2 regions of the Microbacterium sp. zg-B96 genome follow, and region 2 is predicted to be linked to the other one. Evidence: predicted binding sites of a transcription regulator. Region 2 holds the regulator's gene; the other holds the start of a gene.

Region 1 (11,074 bases), 1.0 Mb from region 2:
CGGCGGCGGGACGCAGCAGCTGCCAGGCGGCTCAACAGGCACCATCCCCGGGCTCGGCCCGATCCGACTGACCTGGACCGATGTCATCAGCATGGCCATCTCGATCGTCGTGATCGCCGCGTTCGGCTGGTGGCTGATGCGTACGCGCATCGGCCGCGCCACCCGCGCCGTCTCCGACAACCCGTCACTGGCGGCCGCGAGCGGTATCGACGTGGATGCCGTGGTGCGCGTGGTCTGGGTGGTCGCCGCCGGGCTCGCCGGCCTCTCCGGCATCCTGTGGGCGTACTTCCGCCCCGGCATCAAATGGGACATGGGAACGTCCATCCTGCTGCTGATCTTCGCCGCGGTCACCCTCGGCGGACTCGGCACGGCGTGGGGCGCGTTGATCGGAGCGATCATCGTGGGCCTTCTCGTGGAGGTGTCGACCCTGTGGATCCCCTCCGACCTCAAGTACGTCGGTGCCCTCGTGGTGCTGATCGTCATCCTGCTGTTCCGCCCGCAGGGGATCCTCGGGCGTCGAGAGCGAATCGGGTAGCGCGCCATGGACTTCATGCAGATTCTCTCCAACACGCTCGGGCAGGTCCTCGCCCCCGCGACGCTCGGCTACGCCCTGGCGGCCATCGGACTGTCGGTGCACTTCGGATTCGCGGGACTGCTCAACATGGGTGTCGCCGGGTTCATGGCCATCGGCGCGTACGGCTTCGCGATCTCGATCCTCACGTTCGGCCTGCCCTGGGGTGTGGCGGCCGTGATCGGACTGATCGCCGCGACCCTGTTCGCCGTCGTGCTGGGCGTGCCGACGCTGCGGCTGCGGGGCGACTACCTCGCCATCGTGACCATCGCCGCGGCCGAGGTCCTGCGGCTGCTGTTCCTCACCTCCGCCTGGCGCAACGTCACCGGGTCCGCAGACGGGCTGTTCAACTATCAGCGCGGATTCCGGGGGGCCAACAACCCGCTGCCGCCTGGTACCTATGGCTTCGGCCCGTGGACGTACACCTCCGACCAGTGGTGGGTCATCATCATCGGGCTGGTCACCGTCGCCGTCGCCGTCCTCACCGTCTGGCTGCTGATGCGCAGCCCCTGGGGCCGCGTGATCAAGGGCATCCGCGAGGACGAGGATGCGGTGCGCGCGCTGGGCAAGAACGTCTTCTCGTTCAAGATGCAGGCCCTCATCATCGGCGGCATCATCATCGCAGCCGGCGGCATCATCACGGCGATGGGTTCCAACGTGAACCCGAACGTGTATGTGACATCGCAGACGTTCTACATCTGGACGGCGCTGCTGCTCGGTGGCGCGGCCACGGTGTTCGGCCCCGTCCTGGGCGCCGTGCTGTTCTGGATGGTCCGAGCCTTCCTGTCGAACCTCCTGCCCGCACTCGTGGAGATCGGCTGGCTGCCGTTCCTGTCGGGCGAGCAGTCGCAGATGCTGGTCTTCGTCCTGGTGGGCGTCGTGCTGATGCTCCTGGTGATCTTCCGACCGCAGGGGCTCCTCGGAAACAAGAAGGAGTTGACCTTTGTCCGGTGACACGCAGCACGACGATGCACTGCCCGGTGAGGTGACACCACTGGTGCAGCGCCCCAAGACCACGGGTCTGCACGTGGGCGAGATGAAGCCGGGAGTGGCGAAGAAGGACCCGATCCTCATCGCCGACAACGTCCGGCGCGTGTTCGGCGGGCTCACAGCAGTGGATGTCGAGCACGTGGAGATCCCCCGCAACGCGATCACGGCGCTGATCGGCCCGAACGGTGCCGGCAAGACCACGCTGTTCAACCTGCTCACCGGCTTCGACAAGCCCAACGAGGGAACCTGGTCGTTCGACGGCACCGCGCTTGCCGGCATCCCCGCGTTCAAAGCGGCGCGGATGGGTCAGGTGCGCACATTCCAGCTGACCAAGGCCCTGGCCCTGCTCACGGTGCTCGAGAACATGAAACTGGGCGCCCCGCAGCAGACCGGCGAGCGACTGTGGGCGGGGCTCCTCCCCTTCATCTGGCGCAAGCAGGAGTCGCGCATCGAGGAGAAGGCGCGCGGGCTGCTCAAGCAGTTCAAGCTCGACACGAAAGAGGACGACTACGCCGCCGGGCTGTCCGGTGGTCAGCGCAAACTGCTCGAGATGGCGCGTGCCCTCATGAGCGACCCATCGCTGGTCATGCTCGACGAGCCGATGGCCGGGGTCAATCCGGCCCTCACCGAGTCGCTCCTCGAGCACATCCTCGATCTCAAGGACCTCGGGATGACCGTGCTGTTCGTGGAGCACGACATGCACATGGTGCGTCACATCGCCGATTGGGTGATCGTGATGGCCGAGGGCAAGATCGTCGCCGAGGGCCCGCCCGATGTGGTCATGCGGGAGCCTGCGGTGATCGACGCCTACCTCGGTGCGCACCAGGATGTGGACCTGGGCGTCGTGACGGGGCGCCACGAAGGCACGCTCACGACCGAGGCCCTCGCGCTCGTGGAGACCGCGCACGAGCTGAGCGAGGTCATCGAGGCCGAGCTCGAGCATCCGACCGATCGAGAAGAGGACGCCAAGTGAGCGTGAACGTCGTCGAGCTCGACAACGTCGTCGCCGGCTACCTGCCCGGAGTGAACATCCTCAACGGCGCGAACCTGACCGCCGCCAAGGGCGAGCTGATCGGCATCATCGGGCCCAACGGTGCCGGCAAGTCGACCATGCTCAAGGCCATCTTCGGCCAGGTGAAGGTGCGCGAGGGCGCGGTGCTGCTCAACGGCGAGGACATCACCGGTCTGCGCGCCAACAAGCTCGTCGCCAAGGGCGTGGGCTTCGTGCCGCAGACCAGCAACGTCTTTCCCAGCCTCACGATCGCCGAGAACCTGCAGATGGGCGCCTACCAGCGTCCGAAGGCGTTCGACGAGCGGGTCGGATTCGTCACCTCGATCTTCCCCGACCTCGCCAAGCGCCTCAATCAACGCGCCGGATCGCTCTCCGGCGGCGAGCGGCAGATGGTCGCGATGGGCCGTGCGCTCATGATGGACCCCCACGTGCTGCTGCTGGACGAGCCGTCGGCGGGGCTGTCCCCCGCCCGGCAGGACGAGGCGTTCATCCGGGTGTCGGAGATCAACAAGGCGGGCGTGACGACGATCATGGTCGAGCAGAACGCGCGCCGCTGCCTGCAGATCTGCGACCGCGGCTACGTGCTCGACCAGGGCCGCGACGCGTACACCGGCACCGGACGCGAACTGCTGAACGACCCGAAGGTCATCGGCCTGTACCTGGGCACCCTCGGCGCCTGACGCGCGCCACACCCGCGAACACACAGCAGCGGCCCCGGTCCGAAGACCGGGGCCGCTGCTGTTCCTCAGGCTGATCAGCCGATGTTGAGGAAGCTGTAGTTGTTCTCGTCGTCGAACTGGAAGACGCCGATGGTCGCCTCGGTCGGGTCGCCCACCTCGTTGAAGGTGACCGGGCCGGAGACGCCGTCGTAATCGGCGACCTCACCCGCGACGATGATGTCGGCGCACTCGGCGAACGTCGTGCACTTCGTGCCCTCACCCGTGCCACCCGACACCTGCTGCAGGTGGGCTGCCACATCCGGGCCCGCCGTCGAGCCGGCCTCCAGCGCACCCAGTGCCAGCAGCACGACTGCGTCGTAGGACTCGGGCGCGTAGGTGAAGTCCTTCAGCGGGGCATTGCCCTGCTCGACCCAGAACGCCTCGAGGGCGGTGCGGAACTCGTCCGTCGCGGCCGGGTCGACCGCCGGGTAGGTGCCCTTGGCGCCTGCCAGCGTGCCCGCCTCGAACTCATCACCGAAGTTCGACAGGTTGCCGTCGACGAAGTAGAGCTTGTCGGCCGGGAAGTCCGCGACCAACTCGGGGATCATCGTGGTGACCTCTTCGAACGTGATGAGCGCGATCGCGTCGGCGCCGGCTGCCAGCACGTCCTCGACCTGCGTCGAGAAGGTGGTGTCACCGGTGTTGTACAGCGAGGTCGCGACGACCTCACCGCCGGCAGCCTCGAACGACTCCTTCGTGAAGCACGCCAGGCCGGTGCCGTACGAGTCGTTGAGCACGATCATGCCCAGCGTCTCGTTGCCGTCGGCAGCGATCAGGTTGCCCAGGACCTCGCCCTGCAGGACGTCGGAGGGAGCGGTGCGCCAGTACAGGCCGTTGTCCTCGTAGCCGGTGAAGGCAGCCGAGGTGTTCGCGGGCGAGAACTGGATCGCGTCGGCGGCGATGACGGAGTCGATGAACTGCAGCGACGTGCCAGAGGATGCCGCGCCGACGATGGCCGTGGCGCCCTCACCCAGCAGACGCGGGATCTCCGTCTCGTATGCCTTGTTGTCGGTGTCGCCCGAGTCGCCCTGCACGAGGTTGATCTGCACACCCTTGTTGGCGGCGTTGATCTCTGCGGCGGCGTACTCGGTGGCCGAGATCTCCGGCGGGCCGAGGAACGCCAGGTTCCCGGTGACGGGAAGGGCCGTGCCGATCGTGTACGTCAGGTCGGTGCCGGGCCCGGTCGAAGACGAGGAGTACTCCGGCGTGTACGCCGCTGGAGCCGCTGCATCGCAGTCGATCGGAAACTCGAAACCTGCGGCTTCGCCGCCTGCTGTCTCTTCAGGCTCGCCCCCGCCGCTGGTACAGCCGGCAAGGATGATCACGCTGACTCCGGCCACGGCGACTGCGCCGAGGACCTTGGCGCCGCGCGAACGTGTGAAGACGCTCATAGTGCTCCCTAGTTGATTCATGAAGGCGCGGCTTCGTCGGGTGCCGCTCCGGTGCGTCCAACCTAATCGTGGGTCCGCGTCGTCAGTGTTGCGATGTGTTAACGGTCTGAAACAGAAGGGTCTCGGATCGATAACGACCAGCGGATGCCGCTGCGCTCAGGTGATCGCACTGAGGTCGTCGACGCCGCGAACGCGGCGGGCGTGACGGAGCGAATCAACCGTCAGCAGGATCAGCGCCACCCACACCAGCGCGAACCCGACCCAGCGCTCCGGCGGCATGTCCTCGCCCAGCCACACCCCGATCGCGAACTGCAGCACCGGCGCGACGAACTGCAGCAGCCCCATCACGGTCAGCTGCGCGCGGCGCGCGCCGGCGGCGAAGAACAGCAGCGGCGTGGCGGTGATCACGCCGGCCAGGCACAGCAGCACCGCGTGCCCCGGCCCCGCCGAGCCCATCGTGATCCCGGTCGTAGCCGCAACGACCGCCAGCTGCACGATCGCGACCGGCATCAGCCAGAACGACTCCAGCGTCAGTCCGCTGATGGCATCCACCGCAGGGCCGAGCTGCTTCTTCACCAGGCCGTAGACACCGAACGAGGCGGCCAGCGTGAGCGCGATCCAGGGGAACGTGCCGTAGCCCACGACGATGACGAGGACTGCGGCCACCGCGATGCCGATGGCCACCCACTGCGTGACGCGCAGCCGCTCGCGCAGCACCAGCACGCCCAGCAGCACCGTGACGATCGGGTTGATGAAGTAGCCGAGGCTCGATTCCAGCACGTGGCCGGTGAGCGTGGCGATGAGGAAGACCTGCCAGTTGACGTAGATGAGGGCGCCGGCCACCGCGGTCCACAGCAGCAGCCGCGGGCGGCGGATGATCGCCAGGATCTTCGGCCAGGAGCGCGTCACGCTCAGCAGCAGCAGGCAGAACACCAGCGACAGCAGCACCCGCCACGAGACGACCTCCCACGGCCCGGTGGGGGCCAGCAGCAGGAAGTACAGAGGCATGAAGCCCCACAGGAAATACGCGATGAACGCGTAGACGCCGCCGAGCATCCGTTCGCGAGCGGGGTCAGCAGCAGCAGCCGTCATCACCGATCCAGCCTAGGGGCCCCCAACGACGACGAAGGACCCGGATGCAGTGCATCCGGGTCCTTCACAAAGCGTCGCTGCTCAGCGGACGACGACCGCCAGCACGTCGCGCGCCGAGAGCACCAGCAGCTCGTCGCCACCGAACTTGACCTCGGTCCCGCCGTACTTGCTGTAGATCACGCGGTCGCCCACGGCGATATCCAGCGGGATGCGGTTGCCGTTGTCGTCGATGCGACCGGGGCCCACTGCGACGACCTCGCCCTCCTGGGGCTTCTCCTTCGCAGTGTCGGGAATGACCAGCCCGCTGGCGGTGGTCTGCTCGGCCTCGACCTGCTTGATGACGATGCGGTCCTCGAGCGGCTTGATGGAAACCGACACGGTCTACCTCTTTCTTGAAACTGAAGACTCGTTAGCACACACCCAGTGAGAGTGCTAACGCCAGTGTACGGGGACGCTGGCACTCCCGCAACGCGAGTGCCAGCCCATGACGCCGCATGACGGTCGCGTGCTCGGGGGTGCATGCGCACCCCTGGTGCGCCCTCCTGACAGGTGATATACATAGCGCGACCGCAAGGCCGTTGTCCGAATTCCGGGGGGAAGGGACACGTAGTGGGGTACGTCATCGCCGTCGATGTCGGAACCAGTAGGACAGCTGCAGCCGTTGCACGTGTGGGATCGAATGGGGAGATCTCGACGACTCCGTTCGCTCTCGGACGTCACGCCGACAGCGTCCCGAGTTCCGCCTTCGCACTCTCGGGCGAGCTCCTGTGGGGGGATGCCGCCGAGCGCCGGGGCCTCACCGCGCCGGACCGTCTGATCCGGGAGTTCAAGCGTCGGGTGGGCGATGATGTGCCGATCGTCGCGGGAGACCAGAGCTTCACCGCCGAGCAGCTGTTCGCCCGGATGGTGGCGTGGGTGGTGGACACGATCCGCGAGCGCGAGGGCCACTCCCCCGATGCCGTCGCGGTCACGGTGCCGGTCACCTGGGGCGGCTACCGCACCGACCTGATTGCCGGGGCGCTGGCGCGAGCCGGACTCGGGGAAGTCGCCATCGTCAGCGAGCCAGAGGCCGCGGCCCGCCGCTACGAGATGATCAACCCGCTGGAACCGGGGCATGCCCTCGCCGTCTACGACCTCGGCGGCGGCACGTTCGATGCCGTCATCCTCCGTAAGGACGCCGACGACACCCTGGTGCCGGCCGGGGAGCCCACCGGCATCCGCGATCTCGGCGGTGCCGACTTCGATGACGCGGTGCTGCGTCACACGCTCGGTGTGGCGGGCTTTTCCGCCGCAGCCCTCGCCGTCGATCGCGGCGCGCGGATGGGCGTGGCGGTGCTGCGACGCGAATGCGTGGATGCCAAGGAGGCACTGTCCTTCGACAGCGATGCGTCTATCCCGGTGCTGCTGGGAGAGCGCGAGACCACGGTGCGCCTCACCCGCGACGAGTTCGAGGCGATGATCGAAGAGGCGATCGACCGCACCGCGGAGACGCTGGCCGACGCGCTCGAATCGGCCGCTGTTCCCGCCGATCGCGTCGATGCGATCCTGCTCACCGGCGGATCCTCCCGCATCCCGCGCATCGCGCAGCGGCTGTCCGCGCGATTCGACCTGCCCATCGCCACGGATGCCGACCCGAAGGCGATCATCGCCCTGGGCGCGGCCGGCGCTCTCGCCGCACAGCGTCTGGCGGCGGCACCGCGCGCCGTGGCCGAGTTCGACGATGCGCCCGCGCTGCCGGACGGGGCCGCCGGCGACGCCGCGGATGCCACCGCTGCCGCAGCACCGCCACGATCCTGGTTCCGTCGCATCGGTGCCGGAGCACTCTCGGGCACCGGCGTGGTCGCGCTCGCGGCGACGATGATCACCCTGAGCGCATCAGCGCTGGGCGGAGCGCCGGTCGACACCGCACTGGGCGACGACGACGCTCAGCGCGCCTCGGCGATGCTGCCGTGGGCGTGGGACGGCGCGCAGCCGCAGGCCCTGCCGACCTCCGATCCGGAGGCCGCCCCGCTGGTGACGGCTCCGGCGCCGCCCGCGACCGAAGACGCCCCTGGTCCGTCCGAGCGGCGCGCCCCCGGCAGGGCGACACCACGCGAACCTGCCACCGCGAACCCGGCTGCGCCGCGCAGCGCGGCGCGCCCCGGCTCGGCCGACGCGTCCGCCGAGCCGGGCAGGCCCACCCCCGCGCCGAACCCGGCGGCGCCTGTCGTCGCCCCCGACCCCTCTCCCGAGCCGGAACCGACGACGGAGCCGGATCCCGAACCTGAGCCCGAGCCCGACCCCGAGCCCGAGCCTGACCCCGAGCCCGAACCGGAGCCCACGACCGATCCGGAACCGGAACCGGAGCCCACCGACCCCGCCCCCGAGACGTCGGACCCCACACCCGAATCACCGACCCCCGCGGACCCCGGCCCGCTGTCCGAGCCGAGTCCGCCCGAGTACACCGTCTGATCGGGTGCCCGCCCCCGGTGCGCGCCCGTCCAGGAGAACCATGTCATTGGCTTCTATTTCGTCCCCGCCGCTCTCGGTGATCCGTGCCGAGCCGGCCACGGAAAGACCGGCCCTGTGGTCCCGCCTCGCGCACAGTCACATCGCGGCGCTGACGACGGACGACGCCCCGGCCCGGGCCGTCGTCACTGGCGCCGCCGGCTCCGGAAAGTCCAGCGTGCTACGCCACGTGCGCCGCGCCCTGCAGGCGCGGGGGCGCGCCATCACCCGCGTCACCGATGCGGCTGATCTCAGCGCGGCGCAGCCGGACGACGTGCTCCTCGTCGACGACGCGCACCGCCTCGATGCCGAGGCACTCGAGGCAGTGCTGCACCGCCTGGACGATCCCGCCTGCGAGGTGGTCGTCGCCTGCCGGCCGTGGCCGCGCAGCGCTCCCCTGCAGCTCCTGGTGCGCCGGCTGCAGCAGGAGCGGCCGACGATCGTGCTGGACCGGCTCTCCGCGCACGATGTCGCCGCGTGGCTCGCCGCCCACCAGCGCGCCCTTCCGCCCGGGCGCGTGGAGGCCCTGCTGACGCTGTGCGGCGGCGTGCCGTGGCTCGTTGTCGAGGCCCTGCATCTTGACGACGAAGTCGCCCTCGCCGACGAGCAGGAGAGCCTGCGCGCGGTCTCCGACGCCCTGTCGGCGATCATCGCCCACCGGCTGCGCACGATCGATCCCGAGGTGCGCGATGGGGTCGAGCTGATCTGCTTGCTGGAAGGTGCGCCCACCGGGTGGCCGGAGGATCCGGCCGACACCGTCGTGGCCGCCGCGCACGCGGAGGGGCTGCTGCTGATGGACGGGACGCCGGCACCGGTTGTGCGCGAAGCGGTGCAGGCCACGGTCTCACCGGACCGGCTGCTGCATCTGCTCTCGCTCGCCCCTGAGCACACCGTCGCCGACACGGTCGCCGCACGCGTGCGGGAGCCTCGGCTGGCCGATCGGCTGCTGCGACGGGCCGACTCCCTCATCGACGAGCAGCCCGAGCGCGCGCTGGCGCTGTTCGCGCTGGCCGCCGACGCCGGGGCGGATGCCGCGACAGCCGCGCTCGGGCGGGCACGCGCCGCGTGGGCGCTGGGCAGCCTGGACGCCGTCGGCGTCGAACTGGATCGCGCGGCGCAGGCCGGCACCCCGGCCCCCGCCGAGGCGACCGACCTCGCCGCAGCCCTGTGGTCGGCACGCGGGCTCACCGAGCGCAGCCACGCCATCCACCGCGCACACCCGCCCACCGCGCCGCGCACCGCCGCGGCATCGGTCGCGGTGGCCTTCGCCGTCGGCGACGGTGAAGCCGCACGCGAAAGCGCGATGCCGACGCCGCAGCGGGTCCCCTCCACGCTCGACGTGGCATCCGAGCTGCTCGTGGCGGGCCTGCAGTCCACCCTCGACGGCGACGGCTCCGCGGGGCTGGGCGATCTCGTCCGCGCCGCCGAGATGCACACCGCGTCGGGGTCGGCCGAAGCCGTACCCGAGTTGCCGGCGGTGATCGCGGCCACCGCGGCGCTCCAGCTCGGCGAACCGGATGTGGCTGCCACGGTGCTCGCCGACGCCGTCCGCGGCGGACACGGCGGGGCGTGGGCCCACGACAGGCTGCAGTTGTGGAGCGCATGGGTGGCGATGCAGCGGGAGCGCCCGCACGAGGCGGAGGCCGCCCGCGCGCGGGTGCGGGCAGCGGTGCGGGAGTTGTCCACCCGCGACCGGATCGTGTCGGATGCCGTGGCGGTGGGGGTGGCCCGGCGGTTCGGCGACGCCGCGGCACTGGCCACCGCATGGCGCGGCGCGCGCGAGTCGCTGCTGCGCGTCCGGTTCGATCTGTTCATCCTGCTGCCGCTGACCGAGCTCACCGTCACCGCCGCACGACTGGGTGAGGGCGACCGCATCGCGGATCATTTCGACCGCGCGGTGGCGCTGACCGACCATCTCGGATCCCCCGCCCTGTGGAGCACCGCCCTGTACTGGGCTGGCGTGCAGCGCGGCATCCTCTCCAACGATCCCGAGTCGCTCAAACCCCATGCCCGCAGGCTGCTGTCGGCGGCCGCGCGCAGCCGCACGGCCGCGACCATGGCACAGGCCGGGCGGGTGTGGACGGATGTGCTGGCCGGTCGCGTCGATCCGGACGCGGTCGAGTCTGCCGCCTCACAGCTCGCCTCGATCGGTCTCGCCTGGGACGGGGCACGCCTGGCCGGCCACGGCGCGGGGCGCACCGATGACCGCCGGGTGGCGGCCCGGCTGCTGGCCTGCGCGCGGCAGCTGCACCCCCGCGAAGACACCGCCGCCGAGCCGACGACCGACGAGGGCGCTGCCGCGACCGGGCCGGCGCTGAGCGCGCGCGAGCAGGATGTCGCCCAGCTCGTGCTGCAGGGCAAGACCTACGCCGAGATCGGCGCGGCGATCTTCATCTCGCCCCGCACCGCCGAGCACCACATCGCCCGCATCCGCCAACGGCTGGGCGCCACGTCGCGCTCGGACCTGCTCGACAAGCTGCGCGGCGGGCTGGCAGCCCCCGGCGACAGCCCATCCCCCCTGCCCCCGGGGGCGGTCCCCTAGTGGGCGCGGTGGAATGGGGGGCGCAGCCCCGACGCGGCGCCCGACCTGAAGACCTAGCGTTGAAATCGGATCCATCTCGGTTGCAGAGGAGCACACCATGAGCATCACCGTCGCCACCGTCGCCGACGCGTTGATCGAATTCATCCTGAGCCTGTTGCGCGACCCGGAAGCCGTCGAGGAGTTCGAAGCCGACCCGGCTGCGGCGCTGGGCAGTCGCGGGCTGTCGCAGGTGCGGGCGGAAGATGTCTGCGCCGTGGCCCCCGTCATCGC
Region 2 (11,074 bases):
GTCGACCTGGGTGATGTCGCCGGTGACGACCATCCGCGTGCCGAACCCGAGCCGGGTGAGGAACATCTTCATCTGCTCGGGCGTGGTGTTCTGCGCCTCGTCGAGCACGACGAACGAGTCATTCAGGGTGCGGCCGCGCATGTACGCCAGCGGGGCGACCTCGATGGTGCCGCTGGCCATGAGCTTGGGTACGAGTTCGGGGTCGAGCATCTCGTTCAGCGCGTCGTAGAGCGGCCGCAGGTACGGGTCGATCTTGTCGGTGAGCGATCCGGGGAGGAACCCCAGCCGCTCCCCCGCCTCCACGGCGGGCCGCGTGAGGATGATGCGGTTGACTTCCTTGCGCTGCAGCGCCTGTACTGCTTTGGCCATCGCGAGGTACGTCTTGCCGGTACCGGCCGGGCCGATGCCGAACACGATCGTGTTCTCGTCCATCGCGTCGACGTACGCCTTCTGTCCCGCCGTCTTCGGCCGGATGATCTTGCCGCGCGAGGTCAGGATCGCCTCGCCCATCACCTCCGAGGGGCGCAGCCCGTCGGAGAGCATGCGGCTGGAGCTGGTGACGTCCCGCGGGTCCAGGCCCTGGCCGGTGCGGGTCATCGCGATCAGCTCGTCCACGAGCCCGCGAGCGGCCGCGACGGCCGCCTCCTCGCCGGAGAGGGTGATCTCGTTGCCTCGTACGTGCACGTCGACGTCGGGGTGTTCGCGTTCGACCACGCGCAGCAGCCGGTCCTGCGGACCGAGCAGCTGCACCATCGCGACGCCGTCCGCCCAGATGCGGTCGACAGTGACGCCCTCCGGGGCGTCGGGTGTGTCAGCCACCGACATGCGACTCCTTCAGTCCTCCGGCGAGCACGTGGGCGTGCACGTGGAAGACGGTCTGCCCGGCATCGGGGCCGGTGTTGAACACCAACCGGAAGTCCCCGTCGCCGTGTTCGGCGGCCAGGCTCGAGGCCAGACCCACCAGTTCGGCGAGCAGGCTCGGGTCGCCCGCGGCGAGTTCGGCGACGTTGCGGTACTCCTGCGTCTTGGGGATGACGAGCAGATGTACCGGGGCCTGCGGCGCGATGTCGCGGATCGCGAAGGCGTTCTCGGTCTCGGCGATGATCTCCGAGGGGATCTCGCCGTTGAAGATGCGCGTGAACACGCTCGCTTCGGTCATGCCTTCAGTCTACCGAGCCTTCATGCCCGGGCTTCGGGTGGGTGCGGACAGCACTCACCAGCGCCCGAGCGTCGCGTTGACCAGCGCCAGCGCGGCGGGGCCGGCGGTCGAGGTGCGCAGCACGGTGTCGCCCAGGCGCACGAGCACCGCGCCCGCGGCATCCAGCGCCTGCAGTTCGTCGGGGGCGATGCCGCCCTCGGGGCCCACCACCAGCAGCACGTCCCGCGTATCGTCGCCCAGGTCCAGTGCGCTCAGTGCGACGGATGCCGTCGGCTCGAGCACCAGCATCCGCGCGGTGGCGGCGCGCTGCGCGAGTTCACGCGTGGACACGGCAGCGCTCACGGTGGGAAGCCACGCGCGGTGGGCCTGCTTGCCGGCTTCGCGGGCGATGGTCGCCCAGCGGGCGCGGCCCTTCTCGGCCTTGGCGGCATCCCAGCGGGAAACACTGCGCGCGGCCTGCCACGGCACCACTTCGTCGACGCCGAGCTCGGTCGCCGCCTGCACGGCCAGTTCGTCGCGGTCGCCCTTGGCCAGAGCCTGCACCAGCACGACCCGCCGCTGCGGCGCGGGGACGTCCTGGCGGCCGGTCACCTCGACGACCACTTCACGGGGCGCGACTGACGCGCACACGCCGGTCAGCCACGTGCCGCGGCCGTCGCCGAGGGTCACGGCCTCGCCCACGCGCACGCGCCGGACGGCGGCGGCGTGGTGGGCCTCCGCACCGGTGAGGGTCACCCGATCGCCGGTGCGGGCGGTTTCGGCGGCATCGTCGACGAAGTGAAGGGCCATAGGTCAGCCGCGGAAGCGGTCGCGCAGCTTGGTGAACAGCCCCTGGTGGAACTCGGCCAGCCGGGGCGCGGGCGCCTTCGTCTTCTTGGCGAAGTCCTCGATCAGCGCGCGCTGCTTGCTGTCGAGCCGGGTGGGGGTCACCACCTGCACGCCCACGCGCAGGTCACCGCGCTGCGAGCCGCGCAGCGGCGTGATGCCGCGGCCCTTGATTGTCAGCACATCCCCTGATTGCACGCCGGGGCGCACCTCCAGGTCGACCGGACCGTCGAGGGATTCGATGGTTGTCGTGGTGCCGAGGATGGCATCCGGCATCGATACTTCCAGCGTCGCCAGCAGATCGTCGCCGTCGCGGCTGAACACCTCGTGGGCCGCCACGGTGACCTCGATGTACAGGTCGCCGTTGGGGCCGCCGGCCGGTCCGACCTCGCCCGAGCCGGGCAGCTGCAGGCGCAGTCCCGTCTCTACGCCGGCGGGGATGTCCAGCGACACCGTGCGGCGGGCGCGGACGCGCCCCTGGCCCTGGCAGGTGGTGCAGGGGAACGGGATCGTGGTGCCGTAGCCCTGGCAGACGTTGCACGGCTGCGAGGTGACGACGTTGCCGAGGAGGCTGCGGACCGTGCGCTGCACGTGCCCGGTGCCGTGGCAGATGTCGCAGGTGGCCGGCTGCGTGCCGGGCTGACAGCACGAACCCTCACAGGTATCGCAGAGCACGGCCGTGTCCACGTCGATGTCGCGGTGCACGCCGAAGACGACGTCGCCCAGCTGCAGCGTGACCCGCACCAACGCGTCCTGACCGCGTTCGCGCCGGGAGCGCGGACGTCCGCCGCGGCCACCGCCGCCACCACCGGCGCCGAAGAAGGTCTCGAAGATGTCGCCGAAGTTGCTGAAGCCGCCGGCACCGGCGAACCCGCTGCCGTCGCCGCCCATGTCGTAGCGGGCGCGCTGGTCGGGGTCGCTGAGCACGTCGTACGCGTGCGTCACGAGCTTGAACCGCTCGGACGCGTCCTCGCCGGGGTTGACGTCGGGGTGCAGTTCGCGCGCGAGACGTCGGTACGCCTTCTTGATCTCATCAGGAGTCGCATCGCGAGACACGCCGAGTACGTCGTAGTGGTCAGCCACATTCGCCTTTCGTGCCGCGCGAGCGCGGCGTGGGATTGGTCAGCGGGAGTTCTCGTCTTCTTCGAGCAGCCGACTGAGATAGTGGGCGACGGCGCGGACGGCCGCCAAGTTCGTGGGGTAGTCCATGCGGGTGGGGCCGAGCAGGCCGATCCGGGCGCGGGAGCGGGTGGCGTCGTAGTCGCCGGTGATGACGGATGCCTCGGCCAGCCCGAACGGCTCGTTCTCGCGCCCGATGCTCGCGGCTAGACCCTGCTCGTCGGGGACCATCTCGGTCATCAGCTTCAGCAGGGTCACCTGCTCCTCGATGGCCTCGAGCAGTGGCGAGATGCTCCCCCGGAAATCCTGCTCGCGCCGCGCGAGCGTCGCGCTGCCGGCGAGCACCAGGCGGTCCTGGCGGAACTCCTCCAGCTCCTCGGCGACGACAGCGGCGATGGCGCGCATGGCGGCATCGAACGATCCGTGCTGGGCGGGCTTGGCCAGCAGTTCGGCGATCGCCTGGGCCCCGCCCTGCACGCTGTTGCCGGTGAGCATGGCGGCCAGGCGCGTGCGGACCCGCGACATGCCCTCGTCGTCGAGGTCCGGCGGGACCATCGCGATGCGCTGGGAGACACGGCCGATGTCGGTGACCACGATGACGATGACACGGCCGGAGCCGAGGTCGACCAGCTCGACGTGGGAGACGTTCGCGCGGGCGAACGAGGGGTACTGCACGATGGCGACCTGACCGGTGAGCCGGGTCAGCGCGCGCACGGTGCGCGCCAGGAGGTCGTCGAGGTCGCCGGAACCGTCGAGGAACGACTCGATGGCGGCCCGCTGCGCCGCCGTCAGCGGGCGCAGCTGCGCCAGATGGTCGACGAAGACGCGGTAGCCCTTATCGGTGGGGACGCGGCCGGACGAGGTGTGAGGCGCGACGATGAGCTCTTCGTCCTCCAGCAGCGCCATGTCGTTGCGGATCGTCGCGGCGGAGACCCCGAAGGCGTGCCGCTCGACGATGGCCTTGCTGCCGACCGGCTCGTGGGTGTCGACATAGTCCTGCACGATGGCGCGCAGTACCTGCAATCCGCGTTCGCTGACCATGTTGCTCCCCCCTGGCACTCGTCGTCCGTGAGTGCCAATTCTATCGCGCCGACCGCCGAAAGCGTCACGCGGTGAGGGCGCGCACCACCGCGTCGGCCAGCAGCCTGCCGCGGAGGGTGAGCACGATGCGGCCCCGCAGTGCCTGGGGGCCGTCGATCAGGCCGTCGGCGATGAGGGGTGCCACCGCTGCGCGGCCGGAGTCCTCGAGCTCGGCGATCTCGATCCCGTCGCGGATGCGCGAGCGCAGCAGCACGTCCTCGAGCCGCCGCGATGCGGCATCCGGTCGCTCCCGGCCGGCGGCCGGCGACTGCCCCGAGGTCACCCGCTGTGCGTAGGCGGCGGGGTGCTTGACGTTCCACCAGCGCAGGCCAGCGACGTGGCTGTGCGCTCCGGGTCCGTACCCCCACCAGTCGGTGCCGCGCCAGTAGGCGAGGTTGTGCCGCGAGCGGTGAGCCTCGCCGCGCGCCCAGTTCGACACTTCGTACCAGTCGAAGCCGGCGGCCGCGAGCGTAGCGTCGGCCAGCTCGTACATGTCGGCTTGCAGATCGTCGTCGGGGGCGGGCACCTCGCCACGGCGGATCTGGCGGTGCAGCTTGGTGCCCTCTTCGATGATCAGCGCGTATGCGGAGATGTGGTCTGGCTCCAGAGCCACGGCGGTCTCCAGCGAACGACGCCAGTCGTCGAGCGTCTCCCCCGGTGCGCCGTAGATGAGGTCCACGCTGACGTCCAGACCCGCGCGTCGGGCGGATGCGACGGCGGTGGCGACGTTCTCGGGGTTGTGGGTGCGGTCCAGCGCCGCCAGCACGCGCGGCACGGCGGACTGCATGCCGATCGACAGTCGGTTCACGCCGGAGGCGGCGAGGTCTGCCGCGACGGCGTCGGTGACGGTGTCGGGGTTGGCTTCGACGGTCACCTCGGCGCCGGGGGCCAGTCCGAAGCAGTCGCGCACACCGGCGAGCATGCGACCCAGATCCCCCGCCGGCAGCAGCGTGGGCGTGCCGCCGCCGAAGAACACCGTGGTGGCGGGGCGGAGCGCACCGGCATCGGCCAGCACCTGACGTGACTGGGCGATCTCCCGCAGCACCGTGTCGGCGTACTGATCCTGGCGGGCGCCGCGCAGTTCGCTGGAGGTATAGGTGTTGAAGTCGCAGTAGCCGCAGCGCACCCGACAGAACGGCACGTGCAGGTAGGCACCGAAATCGATGGTGGGATCCGGCGCCAGGTCGGCGGGCAGCGCGCCGTCGGGCGGCGCTGGCTCGCCGACGGGAAGGGTGGAGACCATCAGGAGGAGGTGGTGTACAGCGGCGAGATCGCCTGCAGATACCTGCGGAACAGCTCCCGCCGACGGCGGCGGATCAGCGCCGGCAGCACTCGGTACAGCGCGGACGCCGGCGCGTCGAATGCTCGCACCGTGAACCAGACCTCGTCGTTGTCGAGCCAGTCCAGCATGAACGACTCTTCGCCGCTGACGACCGAACCACCGACGGTGCCCAGGGCGAAACCGATGCGGCGGGATTCCTCGGTACAGAAGATCACCCGCAGCTCCGCGTCGGCGCGATGTCCCTTGACACGACCCTGCACGCGCACGGTGGTACCGGGACCCACATAGGGGGTGCCGTCGGCGTCGTAGCGCTGCTCGGTCTCGTGGCGGCTCGGGGCCACCGGGGTGCCCTCGGCGTCGAAGGCGACACCGGAGTACGTCGGACCGGAAGCAGGGCGGACGTCGGACAGTTCCAGACCGGCACCGCGCAGCGGACCCCACGACAGCAGCGCGTCACCGGCGGTGTGGAAGCGGGCCTCGCCGCTGCCGATGCGCCATGACTCGTGAGCGGGGATGCTGCGCTCGGGCGGGTACTGCAGCAGATCGGACGCCTGCGTCGCCCCGACGGCGGCGTAGTCGACCGTCTCGTCCCTGAAAGTCCCGCGGCGCATGGGATCCAGCCTACTTCCTGGGGTTGCGTTGACGGCGTGCAGTTACCTCTTCTCCTTGCCCTCGATATCGCCGGAGAGGGCGGCGATGAACGCTTCCTGGGGGACTTCCACGCGGCCGACCATCTTCATGCGCTTCTTGCCCTCCTTCTGCTTCTCGAGCAGTTTGCGCTTACGGGTGATGTCACCGCCGTAGCACTTGGCCAGCACGTCCTTGCGGATCGCGCTGATGTTCTCGCGGGCGATGATGCGCGCCCCGATGGCGGCCTGGATGGGCACCTCGAACTGCTGGCGCGGGATGAGTTTGCGCAACCGCTCGGTCATCATGACGCCGTAGGCGTACGCCTTGTCGCGGTGCACGATCGAGCTGAATGCGTCGACCGCTTCACCCTGCAACAGGATGTCGACCTTGACCAGGTCGGCTTCCTGCGTGCCGGTGGGCTCGTAGTCCAGGCTCGCGTAGCCCTGCGTGCGGGATTTCAGCTGGTCGAAGAAGTCGAAGACGATCTCGCCGAGGGGCATGGTGTAACGCAGCTCCACGCGGTCCTCGCTGAGGTAGTCCATCCCCAGCAGCGAGCCGCGACGCGACTGGCACAGCTCCATGACCGTGCCGACATAGTCCTTCGGCGTGAGGATCGCGGCCTTCACCATGGGCTCGGCCACCGAAGCGACCCGCCCGTTGGGGTATTCGCTGGGGTTGGTCACGATGACCTGTTCGCCGGTGTCGGTCGTGACGTCGTAGATGACGCTCGGGGCGGTGGTGATGAGGTCGAGTCCGAACTCGCGCGAGAGCCGCTCGGTGATGATCTCCAGGTGCAGCAGCCCCAGGAACCCGCAGCGGAAGCCGAAGCCCAGTGCGACCGAGGTCTCGGGTTCGTACTGCAGCGAGGCATCCGACAGCTTCAGCTTGTCCAGCGCCTCACGCAGGTCGCCGTAGTCGCTGCCGTCGATCGGGTAGACACCCGAGAACACCATCGGCTTGGGATCGGTGTAACCGGCGAGGGCCTCGGTTGCGGGCTTGCGCGCCGTGGTGATCGTGTCGCCCACCTTCGACAGGCGCACGTCCTTCACGCCCGTGATGAGGTAGCCCACTTCGCCCACGCCGAGTCCCTTGGTGGGTACCGGTTCGGGGTTGGAGACGCCGATCTCCAGCAGCTCGTGGGTCGCGCGGGTCGACATCATCTGGATGCGCTCGCGCGGCTCCAGCTTGCCGTCGATCATGCGCACATAGGTCACGACGCCGCGGTAGGAGTCGTACACCGAGTCGAAGATCATCGCCCGGGTCGGCGCATTCGGGTCGCCCTTGGGCGGCGGGATGTCACGCACGATGCGGTCGAGGAGTTCTTCCACGCCGACACCGGTCTTTCCGCTGACGCGCAGCACGTCGTCGGGGCTGCCGCCGATGAGTCCGGCCAGTTCCGCCGCGAACTTCTCGGGGTCTGCCGCCGGCAGGTCGATCTTGTTCAGCACCGGGATGATGTGCAGGTCGTTCTCGAGGGCGAGGTACAGGTTCGCCAGCGTCTGCGCCTCGATGCCCTGAGCGGCATCCACCAGCAGCACGGCGCCCTCGCACGCGGCGAGCGAACGGCTGACCTCGTAGGTGAAGTCGACGTGCCCGGGCGTGTCGATCATGTTCAGCGCGTAGGTCTGGTCGGCGCCCGCCCACGGCATGCGGACAGCCTGCGACTTGATCGTGATGCCACGCTCGCGCTCGATGTCCATGCGGTCCAAGTACTGCGCACGCATGTCGCGGTCGGAGACGACGCCGGTGATTTGCAGCATGCGGTCGGCCAGCGTCGACTTGCCGTGGTCGATGTGGGCGATGATGCAGAAGTTACGGAGCTGCTCGGGCGGCGTAGCGGCGGGAGCGAGAGGCTTCAGGGCACGGGGTGACATGTCCCCTCGAGTCTACCGGCGCCCGGCTGAGCCTGAGTCGGTGCATCGGTACCTGCTTGGCGGAGGGGGAGTTTAGGGGAGCTTGCCGCTGACACGCCAGCAAATGCCCGGTGAGAAAGAGTTAACCAAATTGCCTCTTGCCGAAGGTAACGATTGCACCGAATGCTCAGTACGGCGGACGGTGTCTGCGCGAATCCCCCCAACGCGCCCGAACCGCTCGGGAGATCACCGTGACGCACCGCACCCACCCCCGCCCTGCGCGCCGCCCCATTGCCGTCGTCGCGGCCTTCGCGACCGCCGCTGCCGGGTTGACCTTCGCGCCAGCGGCCGCGCACGCCGCCGTCACGGTCGACGCCCCCGTCGTCATCTCGGAGGTGTACGGCGGTGGCGGCAACGCCGGCGGCGCGTTCAACCGGGACTTCATCGAACTGGCGAACGTGTCGGATGCCGCGGTGGACCTGTCCGGCTACAGCGTGCAGTACGCCTCCGCCACGGGCGGCAACTGGCAGGTGACGGCGCTGAGCGGCGTCACCCTGCCCGCCGGCGCGCAGCTGCTGATCGGGCAGGCGACCGGGGCGGATGCGACGCAGCCCGGATTCACCGCGGACGTGGAAGGCGCCATCGCGCTCAGCGGATCACAGGGCAAGGTCGCCCTGGTGTCGGCGCAGACACCGCTGTCCGGCTCCACCGGGCTGGTGGACCTGCCCGAAGTGGTCGACTTCGTCGGCTGGGGCGCGGCCAACCACTTCGCAGGCACCGCCGCTGCTCCCGCGACCGGAAATTCCCAAAGCGTCAGCAGGAACGCGGAGTTCTCCCACACCGCCGACAACGCCGCCGACTTCGCCCTGGCCACCCCCACCCCCGTCGGACGAGGCGGAACCGACCCCGACCCAGAGCCGGAGCCCGAGCCGGAGGTCGTCGCGATCGCGGAGATCCAGGGAACGGCCGACGTCTCCCCGCTGGCCGGGCGTACCGTCATCACGAGCGGTGTCGTGACGGCCCACTACCCCTCCGGCGGGTACAACGGGTACGTCATCCAGACCCCCGGCACCGGTGGCACGCTGGATCAGGCGACCCACGTGGCATCCCACGCCGTGTTCGTGTACGCGCCGGAGGCATCCGGTGAGGTCGCGCTGGGAGACACCGTGCAGGTCACCGGCGTCGTGTCCGAATTCGACGGTCTCACCGAGATCACCGTCGCGCCCGGCGCGGCGACGAAGCTCGCCCCCGCCGCGGCACCGACCCCGGCCACCGTCGGCTGGCCCGGTGCCGCCGCTCAGCGCGAAGCGCTGGAATCCATGCTCGTGGCCCCGCAGGGCGCGTTCACCGTCACCAACACCTACAACACCGGCCAATACGGCGAGGTCGGGCTCGCGGCAGGGGCCACGCCGCTGCGTCAGCCGACGGATGCCGCTCGCCCCGGTTCCGCCGAGGCGGCCGCGATCGCCGCCGACAACGCCGCCCGCGCCGTGACACTCGACGACGGGGCCAGCCGGAACTTCCTCAGCGCCGCCAACAGTGCGCTCACCCCCGCCTACGTGTCGCTGGTCGAGCCGGTCGTCGTCGGCGGGACCGCGACGCTCACCGCGCCGGTCATCGTGGACTACCGCAACAACACGTGGAAGTTCAACACCCCCACGCCGCTGGCCGGCGACGGCTCCGGCACTGACGGCGTCGTGTTCACCAACCCCCGCACCGCCGCCCCCGAGTCCGTCGGCGGCGACCTGTCGATCGCGTCCTTCAACGTGCTCAACTACTTCACGACCCTCGGCACCGAGAACGCCTCCTGTGTCGCGTACACCGACCGGTTCGGCGACGGCGTCACGGTGCGCGAAGGCTGCGACCAGCGCGGGGCGTGGGATGCCGAGGATCTGGCACGCCAGCAGGCGAAGATCGTCGCCGCCATCGAGCAACTCGACGCCGACGTGGTGGGCCTGATGGAGATCGAGAACTCCGCTGCCCTCGGCGAGCAGGCCGACGAGGCCACCGCGACCCTCGTGACCGCTCTCAACGACGCGGCGGGCCAGGACACGTGGGCGTACGTCCCGTCGTCCACCGAGCTACCCGATCCCGCCGGGCAGGACGTCATCACGAACGCGATCATCTACCAGCCCGCCGCCGTCTCCCCCGTCGGCGCCGCGCGCGCCCTGGGCGACGAGAGCGGCGACGACCAGGCGTTCGGCAACGCCCGCGAACCCATCGCGCAGGTGTTCGAACCCGCCGACGGCGGCGAGCCGTTCCTGTTCGTCGTCAACCACTTCAAGTCGAAGGGTTCCGCAGGCCCGTGGCCCGGCGACGCCGACAGCGGCGACGGACAGGGCGCGTCGAACGAATCCCGCGTGCGCCAGGCCACCGCGCTGCGCGACTGGGTGGCACAGATCCAGGGCGACGTCGAAGCCGTGGCCCTCGTCGGCGACTTCAACTCCTACGGCCAGGAAGACCCGCTGCACGTGCTCTACGAAGCCGGCTACGTCAGCGCCGAGCAGGCGTTCGGCGTGACCACGCAGTCGTACAGCTTCTCCGGACTATCGGGATCGCTCGACCACGTGCTGCTGAACGACGAGGCACGGGGGCGCGCCAGCGGCGCCGACATCTGGAACATCAACTCCGGCGAGGCGCTGTCACTGGAGTACAGCCGCTTCCGCTCCCACGGCACCGAGTTCTACGCCGACGACGTCTACCGCTCCAGCGATCACGACCCGATCAAGGTCGGACTCAGCGCGGATGCCGCGCCGGTCGCGCTGACCCTGCTGGGGATCAACGACTTCCACGGTCGCATCGACGCCAACACCGTGAAGTTCGCCGGCACCGTGGAGCAGTTGCGCGATGCGGCATCCGGACCGGTGCTGTTCCTGTCGTCGGGTGACAACATCGGCGCGTCGCTGTTCGCCTCGTCGATCGCGCAGGACCAGCCGACGATCGATGTGCTCAACGCGCTGGAACTGGACAGCAGCGCCGTCGGAAACCACGAGTTCGACCGCGGTTGGGCAGACCTCGAAGGGCGCGTGCAGGACGCATTCGACGCCCCGCAGCTGGGCGCGAACGTCTACCTCGCCGGCACCGAGACTCCCGCGCTGCCGGAGTACTCGCTGCACGAGGCGGATG

The links. Region 2 encodes HrcA, which represses chaperone genes, less so after heat shock. Its sites were predicted from a motif close to TTNGCACTCGNNNNNNNCGAGTGCNAA; they were not measured.
Region 1: groES (co-chaperone GroES) is a predicted target of HrcA. The motif match lies at 6,185-6,211, and genes of this name have one in related genera.

Annotation. Positions count from the first base shown of each region.
Region 1 is NZ_CP126738.1:601,951-613,024, reverse strand. Features, by position in the region: gene QNO11_RS02740 (branched-chain amino acid ABC transporter permease) at 1-535, shown strand, start outside; gene QNO11_RS02735 (branched-chain amino acid ABC transporter permease) at 542-1,525, shown strand; gene QNO11_RS02730 (ABC transporter ATP-binding protein) at 1,608-2,534, shown strand; gene QNO11_RS02725 (ABC transporter ATP-binding protein) at 2,531-3,253, shown strand; gene QNO11_RS02720 (ABC transporter substrate-binding protein) at 3,328-4,683, opposite strand; gene rarD (EamA family transporter RarD) at 4,840-5,775, opposite strand; gene groES (co-chaperone GroES) at 5,857-6,153, opposite strand; gene QNO11_RS02705 (Hsp70 family protein) at 6,445-8,226, shown strand; gene QNO11_RS02700 (LuxR C-terminal-related transcriptional regulator) at 8,267-10,804, shown strand; gene QNO11_RS02695 (IniB N-terminal domain-containing protein) at 10,902-11,074, shown strand, end outside.
Region 2 is NZ_CP126738.1:1,599,163-1,610,236, forward strand. Features, by position in the region: gene QNO11_RS07375 (PhoH family protein) at 1-825, opposite strand, end outside; gene QNO11_RS07380 (HIT domain-containing protein) at 812-1,159, opposite strand; gene QNO11_RS07385 (16S rRNA (uracil(1498)-N(3))-methyltransferase) at 1,214-1,948, opposite strand; gene dnaJ (molecular chaperone DnaJ) at 1,952-3,067, opposite strand; gene hrcA (heat-inducible transcriptional repressor HrcA) at 3,107-4,144, opposite strand; gene hemW (radical SAM family heme chaperone HemW) at 4,209-5,426, opposite strand; gene QNO11_RS07405 (DUF1990 domain-containing protein) at 5,426-6,076, opposite strand; gene lepA (translation elongation factor 4) at 6,119-7,969, opposite strand; gene QNO11_RS07415 (ExeM/NucH family extracellular endonuclease) at 8,200-11,074, shown strand, end outside.